DNA from 3 places in the Paenibacillus sp. FSL M7-1046 genome. Region 1 is predicted to be linked to each of the others. Evidence: riboswitches for the same ligand, from Rfam matches in the RefSeq annotation. Region 1 holds a riboswitch; each other region holds the start of a gene.
What was found. Region 1 has a riboswitch for cyclic di-AMP ahead of NYE29_RS25855 (APC family permease). Riboswitches for the same ligand answer to the same signal wherever they lie in the genome.

Region 1 (3,274 bases):
TTATTGCCATTGCCGCAAGCGGACAAGAACAAAGTCATAGCCATACATCCGATCAATGCCAGCTTCATGCTGCCTGATCTCTTATTGTTCGAAAACATTAAATACCCCTCCTGTATTTACAAGCATTAATGGTCAAAGGTGTCCGAGGCCTTCGCCTTACTTTTTAAATGATATTGATTCTCATTATCTCTGTCAACAAAATTATTCGTTCTATAAAAAAAGGTTGCCTCCGCAAGCTACGGAAACAACCTCTGCTAACCATATTTATCTGCCTATTTGTGCAAATGATAGGGCACTGTTGCTACAACTATATCTTTTTGATTCATTAGATAAGAACGAATGAACAGGCTGGTCTGATTATGCAGGATCGCCTGCCACCAATGTTTGGTAATGAACTGTGGAATCAATACGGTAATATGATCTGTAGTAGCGGTCTTCCACTCTACGGTATCGATAAATTTCACCAGTGGGCGGATAATGCTGCGGTAACGGGAACGAAGCACGATCAGGCGTACACCCGGGTTCCATTCCTCCCATTTCTGCTCCATCTTGTGAATTTCCTCTTCATCAAAACCAACGTAGACTGCCACCACATTATCTGTTAACGACTTCGCATAACTGATCGAATGCAGCACAGCGCGTGTCACACCCGCAACAGGAACAACAACGGTACTTCCTTTAATCAACGGTTTATCCGTAGCAGGACATATGCGAAGCTGATCAGCTATATTCATATAATGACGGTGAATGCGGTGGAATACGAACATGACAACCGGCAGGAAGATGAAGGCCATCCACACGCTGGAAAACTTGGTAATGATAAAGATAAGCGTAATCGTCAGGGTAGTCAGCATACCGATTGTATTGACTACAAATTTATTCTGCCAGCCTTTCGGCTTCGTTTTGAACCAGTGCACCATCATGCCAAGCTGCGACAGCGTAAAAGGGATAAATACCCCGACTGCATACAGCGGAATCAGCCCTTCTGTATTTCCGTGGAAAGCAGCTACAAGCACAGCCGATAATACTCCGAGAAAGATAATACCATTAGAGAAGCCCAGACGGTCTCCCCGGACCATGAAGGCATGAGGCAAATATTTATCTTTGGCGAACATGAACGCGAGCAGCGGAAACGCCGAGTAAGCTGTATTCGCCGCCAGGAACAAGATGACAGCCGTTATCCCTTGGATGAAAAAGTACAAACCGCCCCGGCCAAACGTAGATTCGGCAATTTGCGACACGACGGTGGATTTCTCATTAGGAGTAATACCATACCAGTATGCCAGCAGCGTAATGCCGGTGAACATCAATCCGAGGATGCCTCCCATCAGCATCAAGGTTTTGGCGGCGTTTTTTTCCGCTGGAGCTTTGAAGTTCGGAATGGCATTCGATACCGCTTCTACCCCGGTCAGTGCCGAACAACCGGAACTGAAGGCTTTGAGTAATAGGAACAGGCTGACATTGGAAACGGCGGAACCGATTTCCGGGATTTCGGCATGAGCGCCGCCTGTAATATATTTGTACACCCCGGCAATGATGAGTACAAAGATAGAGACCACGAACAGATACACCGGGATGGCAATAAATGAAGCGGACTCCGTCACCCCGCGGAGATTGATAATCGTCAAGATCAGAATGACGGAGACTGCAATAAGGACAGTATGATTATGAAGACTCGGAAAGGCCGATGTGATCGCATCCGTTCCCGCTGAAGCACTAACTGCAACCGTAAGAATGTAATCTACCAATAAAGAGCCGCCAGCCAAGAGGCCGGTAGGAACGCCCAGATTGCTTTTTGCCACGATATACGCTCCGCCGCCTTGCGGATAGGCAAAGATGGTCTGGCGATAGGAAAAAATAAGGATGGCCAGCAGGCCCAATACGGCTAATGCAATCGGCAATGAATACCAGATGGCGGTGAAGCCCGCGGCCACCAGTACAATCAGAATTTGCTCCGTTCCGTAGGCCACAGACGAGAGTGCATCGGAAGACAGAACAGCCAGTGCTTTCACCTTGGATAACTTTTCATGATCGAGTTCGTTCGACTTCATCGGACGCCCGATCAATAGTCGTTTTACCTTGCTTACCATTGTAGTAACAGTTCCTCTCTTTGTTGAGTTGAAACGGTAATACCGCGCGCCGTTTTCATTGGCAGGTTTCATAAATGCAGGCACAAAAATAAGCATACGGAAATGATCCGCATGCTTACGCATGCTCATTATCCCACCCTTGCTTACGAGGTTAGCTGGCGGATTCGGGCTGTGGTAGCCCTACGGTTCCGGTCATACTGACCTGCCTCCGATTCACCCCATTGACGTTGCCGTCAAGTTTGGTTCCCCCGTTTTTCCTTGCGGAAAATTCAGCGCATATTCAACTTCTCACAAGGACTAATAATAGTCTACAATAGCTTTTCAGTAAAGCGGTGAAAAAAATGAAAAAAGAATGAAAAAACATCCAAAAAGCTCAAATCCAAGATCGGGGATAAGTGGATCTTTCATTCTCTTTCATTATCCCAGCGTTCCGTGATTTTTGAGTGTTTTGGATGTTAATTGTGACAGAAATTAAGGAAATATTTTTGCTCTAAATTCTGCTTAGCCTTTTCTTATTCTGCTGGCTCTTCTTGGCGCCCGGTCCAGAGCAAAATTGCGATTAGAGCAAAAGCAATCAACGCAAGCAGAGGTACCGTAATGAACCCTAAAAAGTTCAAATAATCCTCATTGCAGGGTACACCAATTTTGCATGGCAAAATTTTACTGAGTGCAGGAATTTTCTGCTCTGCGTAATGGTACAGGGAGATGCTCCCGCCTATCAGACATAAAGGCAGCACATAAGGAATGATGCGTTTATCTCCCCGGTACGTGGCAATTCCGAGCAGAATCAGCTGAGGATACATAAAGATACGCTGGAACCAGCATAGCCTGCAGGGTTCATAATGCAGCACTTCACTAAGATACAAGCTTCCTGCTACTGCAATTACGGAAACAAACCAGGCCAGATACAGGCAGTGGCGTCTGCAGAAGGTAGAGAATTTCATCATTTGGCATCCGCCGAATCAAGGGCGATTTGCACCTGCGAGTCGATGGCTTCAATATCAAAGGCCTTGTCTACCTTGACTCCATTAACAAATACAGTAGGAGTAGAGGTCACTTTGCTGTCTTCGGCCAGCTTCATATCTCTCTGCAGTTCACTTTCATAGGTGCGTTCCTCAATGTCTTTACGCAAGAGGTCAAAATCTATCGGCAGGTTCTCTTTCTGCGCCAGGCTTACCAGGTAA
Region 2 (3,274 bases), 3.6 Mb from region 1:
GCCAGCAATGAATTCGAGGAGGCCTGGCTGGACGAAAGCTTCACTTCCTACGCCGAAGACAGGCTGATGGAGCAGGAGTATGGGGTATCATCCAATCATGTCCTGCAGGCCAGCCTGGTGACATCCTCCCAGCCGCTTGACCTGGAAACTTGGAAATACACTCCTGCTGATTCCTATGCCCGAAATGTGTACATCCGCGGCAAGCTGGTGCTGAAGGATATCGAACAGCAGGTCGGAACCAAGACGATGGATACCATAATGGCGGCCTATACCCGTAAGTTCCGCTTCCGGCATCCTTCTACCGCTGACTTCCAGAAAATCGTGGAGAAGGTGACCAAAAAATCCTGGCAAGCCTACTTCGACCAATATGTATACAGCGGCGGTTCTCCGGATTTTTCGATTGATCATATTAAAATCTCTGACCCTAAAAAAGAGGGCGGCGATGACAATGCCCGTTACGAAAGCTCAGTAGCGGTCAGCAATAAAGGAAATCAGTATGGTGACGTCCCTATAAAGTTCACCTTCCTGGATGGCTATACTGTCCAGCAGTTTTGGAATGGGACAGAGAAGGAAACCACCTTTCAGCTAGCCTACAAAGCGCCTCTTTTGTCCGCAGAGATTGATCCGGAGCACTCCATTCTGCTGGAGAGTAAGCATCTCAACAATTTTAGACTGGCGGAGCTGGAGCGAAAGACGCTCTCCCGCTGGACGCTTAGTGCAACGAAGCTGCTTGAAACCCTGCTCGGAACTCTTGTCTGGTGAGGTGAAGGATTGTGAAAAGATCGATAACCCGCGGCTGGGACAGCATGAAAGAGCAATTTTATATTCTGATTCTGCTTTTTATCTATCGGCTGCTTTGGGGCTATTTCCTGTACAGATTCGTCAGGTCAGCCCTCATCCCGGTGCTGCTCCGTTACCCCGATACACACGCCGGCGGCAGCGGAATAGGCAGATTGCTGTATTATATCGAAGGACAGACTGCACTGGGCACAGACCCCGGGGTGCTGCGCTGGCTCTGGCTGCTGCTGGCCCTCTCAGCGCTACGGCTGCTATGCTCCCCCTTTATCCGTGCAGGGCTGCTGCATGAGCTGCACCAGGAGCGCAAAGGGGAGCGGGGAATGTTCTTTTTTCCCGGAATGAAGCTTTACGGGCTCCCCGTACTGTTGTTCAGTCTAGCGGAATGGCTTCTGGCTGCAGCGCCGCTGTATTGGCTTCTCCCCAAAATGTACGGGCTTCTCCTCAGCGGTATTCTCGATTATACCCTGCTGCTGCGACTGGTTCCTTATGTTCTGGCCTGGCTCCTGTACTCCTACCTGATCCGCATTCTGCTGCTGTACATGCAGTTTGGCTACACCGGAGGAACAGGCATGTTCTCTTCCTTGCTGGTTGGCCTGAGGGTAATCCTCCCTTCCACCTGTATATCTGCACTGTTCGGCGCTGGCGGAATGCTTCTGCTGCTGCTCTCCGGAGTGACCGCACTCTTCTGTCCAGGCCTGCCCGCACTGCTGTTCCGGCAATTTTCACCGCTTCCCTCAACGCTGTTCAAAATGTGGAGCATAGCGGGGCAGTATCACCTTTGGTGCAGCAAAACATTTCCACAATAATTACGCCAGTCCCTTGGCATAATAGAAGAGTCACTGCCCCAGATAAAGGGCGGGACTCTTCTTTTGGTTACAACGTGATTTAGGGTATTTGCAAAACTGTAAATCCTCTGGTACAATGATGCCTGTACCAGTAGTAACAACTTTGTAATCTTTTGAAACTAATTTGAAGTAAATGAATGTGCCTTTAAGCATTTAACCTTGTCGATACGTCACTGTTTCGGTGCATAAAACGCCAAATTCCCGGCACCGGGAAGTGGGGGAACCATATTTTGGGTGAATTGATCTCGCTTTAGAGGGGTCATAGGGGAACCTTCTACCGAATCCTTAAGCTAACCTCGCAGGCCTTGGAAGGAGTACATCTTTTGAAAAGTCATAATTTTAAGAAGAAATGCACCGCAGCAGCATTAGGGCTGGTGATGGTGTTCACGCTTGGAGCAGGGAGCGCTTTCGCCGACTCCAGAATGGATACTGTTATTACAAAAACACTGGGAACGACGTATAAAACCGGAGGCATAAGCACTGCCGGCTTTGATTGTTCTGGATTCACCAAATATGTATTTAAGAATGTTGGCCTTACCTTGCCCCGCACTTCCAAAGCACAATTCAGCGTTGGAACCGCCGTATCACGGAATAACCTCCGTTCCGGCGACCTGGTATTCTTCAATACCCTTGGCAATGGAGTCTCCCATGTCGGCATTTATGTCGGCAACGGAAAATTCGCCCAATCCTCTTCATCCCGTGGTGTAACTATCAGTTCAATGAGTCAATCCTACTGGGCCAACCGCTACGTTGGAGCCAAACGAGTAATGAGCACAACAGCTTACAAAGCTATCGCTTACGATTGACATCCCTCAGGAATTTCATCCTCCAATAAATAATTGTAACTTATAGAGATCCGGAAACTGATTATTGCCGTAATCATTTCCGGGTTTTTCCTTTTTGTCTTCCTTATTCTACCTTTTACACGTATTTGAGGCCTGTGAAACACCTTTTTACTAAAAATCCCAACAAATCTAAGATAAAGCTTACTCAGCGCGTAAAGATAAGACCTTAAAAGCAAAAATAACTCTTAAAAAGTGCAAATATTATGCATTAATATGTTTTAAGTGATTGCCAAGTGGCGAAGTCTTTGTTACAATTATCGCAGTGAGTTTTTAGTAACATTTTTGTAATTATTCAATCGGGTTTTACAAAGGTTTTGTCATGTATTGGTTAACAAGCTAATCCTAATCAACAGTCGTGCCGAGTTCCCTAACCATTAGGGAAACGGGGGAACCGATTTTGGGTGAATTGACCTCCTATTCACAGAGGGGTCATAGGGGACCTTCAACCGAACCCTTAAGCTAACCTCGTAGGCATTTGGAAGGGGTATTCACTTTTGAAGAAGAAGCTAGCAGCAGCAGTACTAAGCTTTTCCATTATGCTTACCATCGGAGCAGGAAGCGCTTTCGCGGATTCCAAAATGGATAAAGTCATCGACAAGGCCATCGGAAGTAAATACGTATCCGGCGGTGTATCGACCAACGGCTTTGATTGCTCCGGATTTACAATGTACGTTTTTGATAAGATCGGTATCAATCTGCCACACCAATCCGGTTCCCAATACCAAATGGGTACTGCCATTTCCCGGGACGATCTGAGAGCGGGAGATCTTGTATTTTATAATACAA
Region 3 (3,274 bases), 4.1 Mb from region 1:
CAATTCTGCTGATTCTGCTCAGCAGCATGCTTAAGCCGGAGGGCTCTACCCTGCTGGGTGTGCTGCAGACGTTAATGCTCGGAGTGGGCTTGCTGGGCTGCTGTACAGCGGCCTGGAGATTCGCAAAAGGCGGCAAGGGCAAGAGCTGAGTATAAATAGAAAAGGCCGCAGCACTATGCTGCGGCTTTTTCATGCGCTTTGACAAGTTGCTATATTCCATACGAAGCTATACAACAAACAAGTTTGCTTCAGGCCGCAACGTTTCCAACCGGCACATTTGCTCGCGCACATGTCTCAGCCGGGTTTTCAGCACCGGCACGCTTTGCTCAAGAATGGTGCTGATTGCCGGCAGGGGCAGCAGCATGCCGTACCATAACACCTGCACAATCTGATCCTCCCAGGCTAATCCATTGGAAACAAAGAGGCTGCACTCCTCCGCAGCCCGGGAGCACTGCTGAATGCACTCCCGGTACGCATCCAGAGAGAAAGGCTGCGGGATGAAATCATCATGAAGGTACCGGGTATAAAGCTCAGTGAAGGTTTTCATCGCAGTCTTTTCCGCAACGGCACCCTCTCCCAGCAGCAGACTGGTGAGTGCATAAATATTTCCGGTGTTCTTTTGGACATATTCCGCAAACTCGCTGGCAGCTGTCCATTCCGGGGATAATGGGTCTGGCATGTCTTCACGTTCCTTCCTGAATAAGAAATTATAAGATGGAGAAATAAGTGATGGATCTGTCCATTAGCTCGGCTATGTCCGGTTCCTGCCAGCTGCCTTTATGCAGCAGGGAACTTGAAGGTTTATAGTACATCCGTCTGAAGGGGGGCGTACCGCCGGCCCCAGCCGTACGGGAATAGGGGACCATTTGCAGATGTGACGTGACGACCTTGCCTTGCAGCTTGGCTTTTAAATCCAGCAGGGCCGTTTGCACGATTTCTTGCTGACCCGGCTCCCACTGCGCACCTAGCTGCTGTACAATTTCTATGGCTTCTTCTAGCCTGTGATTGCGTATACTTCTCAGAAAGCTGCTCCATTTAATGACGTCAAAATGATCGCCTTCCGCAGACAGTATCCCCGCTCCCCAGCTGCACCCAGCCTTGCACGTAAGCTTCAGCACACCATACCGGCACTTGCCGGATGACTCCGCGGCATGATGGAATGGCCAGGGGGCATCGAATACAAACACTTCTATACGTGACAGCCTGCGCTGGTTCATTTCGTTTTCCCTCCTACCCATTTATAAGCTGCAGCCTCAGCACAAAAAACCGCAGCAGAGGAGGACCTCTGCTGCGGTTTTGGTACAGGCTTAAATACACCTGGCGAAAACACGTGGCGGATCAAGGTTCTCTCTAGTCGCTTACGGGGTTAGCTGTCGGATTCGGACGGTGAGAGTCGCCCTACCTAATGAGACCACAGTCTCCTTCGGATTCACCCCAAGAAAGATTCTTATCTTCCAGGTAAGGCCCTGCGGGCCTGATGGTTCCCCCGTTTCCCGCATTGCGGGAATTCAGCGTTCATATCGCATTTCATGCATTGGATTCAAACCGAATCATACCTTTTCGCATGAGCTTTGTAAAAAGAAAAAAACATTCTTCTGAGCCGATTTTCAGGGGATTATGGCAAAAGAAACGATAAGAAGTGCTAAAAGGGTGTTTATCAACGATTTTCAGCTTTTTATCTCGTGCATACGACTGCTTTTGATTTAGGGTGATTAGAGCCCAAAAGGCAATTTGCTCAACAGCGGGTGAATATAATCACAACGCTGAATGCTTTTTCGCAAATCGTTGATAAGCCGAGTAAATAAGAGGAATGATGAGATTGAGGCTTAAGTAAGCGCTACCCGATCTGGATTGGGTTTACTAAATGCATTATTTTGGCAGGTTTGGCGGTTTACAAGGCCGTGATCGCCAGAGTATGATTACTTCTGTTTACTACACAATCGAATACGCAGTCCGCTTAATTTCCGTTATGGAAAGCGGGGGAACCAACAATCGGCAGCCGATGTGAGAGTCGGAGCCGGTTATGGGGTGAATCCTGTGAAAGTGCGAGAGAATGCTCGCATGGATACAGGTAGGGCGACTCTCACTGCCCGAATCCGACAGCTAACCTCGTAAGCGTATTAGAGAGGATGAGCACAATGTGACCGTTAATTGGACCACAGAGGGAATTCCTTTGTGGTTTTTTGCTGTGTTCGTACGGGCAAATGAATGGAAGTCCTAGGCCGGAGGAGAGGAAGATATGGCGAATTCGGAAGAATATGTACTCATTAACGCTCCGACTAAAGCGGGGGAGCATTTTATCAAAATCTTAAAGTTCAGAGGCTACAAGATCGCAGGAATCGCCAACAATGCAGCGGAGAAGCGGCGTCTGGAGGAACTGGGAATCGAGGTCAATCTTGTGGTGGATACACATCATCAGAATACATGGTTCCGCCCCTCTTTTCCGGTAGGCAGAGTATTTCTGTTCGAGAGCAGTGTGACCTTATGCTGCCGGTATATCCAGATGTGCCGGACCTGGACGACAAAGCCAATATACGTAATTACGACTTCGATGAATCCCAGACTGGTCTATAAAGGACTTGGAGCGGATTCCGTCATCTATTCCCACAGCGGAAATGTCTCTTTTCTGGCGGATGTCTCAACGAATCCAGGATAAGGCCAAATAAAAGGGCAAATAAAAGGCATCTCCTGGACAGAGGTCCAAGGAGATGCCTTTTTCAAAAATATAAGAATTTATATGTTTCACACGATAACTTATCCTTCTATTTCTCGCTGAAACGGTACCGTCCTTAAAAAGGACGGCAAAGCCGTTTCCACTTGAATATAAATATTTATATGCCTCACGCTATGAATTATTCAGCGGTTGCTCCAATAAGCTCCTTAAGTTCGGAAACGTTGAAGCCCTTGACTGCGCGGCCTTCGTACACAGTAACAGGCACACCCATGAAGCCCAGCTTCTCGACTTCTTCCTGATACACTGTACTTGTCATAACATCACGCACCTCGAAGCTAACCTTTTGCTCGGTTAGCCACTGCTTCACTTGATTGCAGTCGCTGCATCCTGTGGTGGAATAGACAATTACCGGCTGGCTCATTGGCTCACAGCTGCCTTGATGGCGTCCCGGGTGATTTTCCAATGGGAGGTGTTCCAGCGGACTTCGCCGTCTTCCAGCAGGAAGATCTGCGGAGATTCATGCTTGATCCCGAAATCTTCGGCAATCTGATTGGACAGCGGACGGTCTTCAATCACATGGACAATGGCAGCTGGAGTCTC

Region 2: it holds a riboswitch for cyclic di-AMP, as region 1 does, so the genes downstream of both, NYE29_RS09525 (C40 family peptidase) here and NYE29_RS25855 (APC family permease) in region 1, are expected to answer to the same signal.
Region 3: it holds a riboswitch for cyclic di-AMP, as region 1 does, so the genes downstream of both, NYE29_RS07125 (hypothetical protein) here and NYE29_RS25855 (APC family permease) in region 1, are expected to answer to the same signal.

What each region holds. Positions count from the first base shown of each region.
Region 1 covers NZ_JBBOXB010000001.1:5,789,761-5,793,034, reverse strand. Annotated here, with positions in the region: gene NYE29_RS25860 (iron-hydroxamate ABC transporter substrate-binding protein) at 1-98, opposite strand, end outside; gene NYE29_RS25855 (APC family permease) at 273-2,090, opposite strand; cyclic di-AMP (ydaO/yuaA leader) riboswitch at 2,216-2,375, opposite strand; gene NYE29_RS25850 (disulfide oxidoreductase) at 2,603-3,034, opposite strand; gene NYE29_RS25845 (DsbA family protein) at 3,034-3,274, opposite strand, start outside.
Region 2 covers NZ_JBBOXB010000001.1:2,208,745-2,212,018, forward strand. Annotated here, with positions in the region: gene NYE29_RS09515 (M1 family metallopeptidase) at 1-762, shown strand, start outside; gene NYE29_RS09520 (hypothetical protein) at 774-1,604, shown strand; cyclic di-AMP (ydaO/yuaA leader) riboswitch at 1,825-1,963, shown strand; gene NYE29_RS09525 (C40 family peptidase) at 2,021-2,449, shown strand; cyclic di-AMP (ydaO/yuaA leader) riboswitch at 2,835-2,977, shown strand; gene NYE29_RS09530 (C40 family peptidase) at 2,983-3,274, shown strand, end outside.
Region 3 covers NZ_JBBOXB010000001.1:1,664,480-1,667,753, reverse strand. Annotated here, with positions in the region: gene NYE29_RS07135 (hypothetical protein) at 1-149, shown strand, start outside; gene NYE29_RS07130 (hypothetical protein) at 227-679, opposite strand; gene NYE29_RS07125 (hypothetical protein) at 708-1,217, opposite strand; cyclic di-AMP (ydaO/yuaA leader) riboswitch at 1,342-1,524, opposite strand; cyclic di-AMP (ydaO/yuaA leader) riboswitch at 1,945-2,133, shown strand; gene NYE29_RS07120 (hypothetical protein) at 2,240-2,656, shown strand; gene NYE29_RS07115 (glutaredoxin family protein) at 2,853-3,095, opposite strand; gene ytxJ (bacillithiol system redox-active protein YtxJ) at 3,092-3,274, opposite strand, start outside.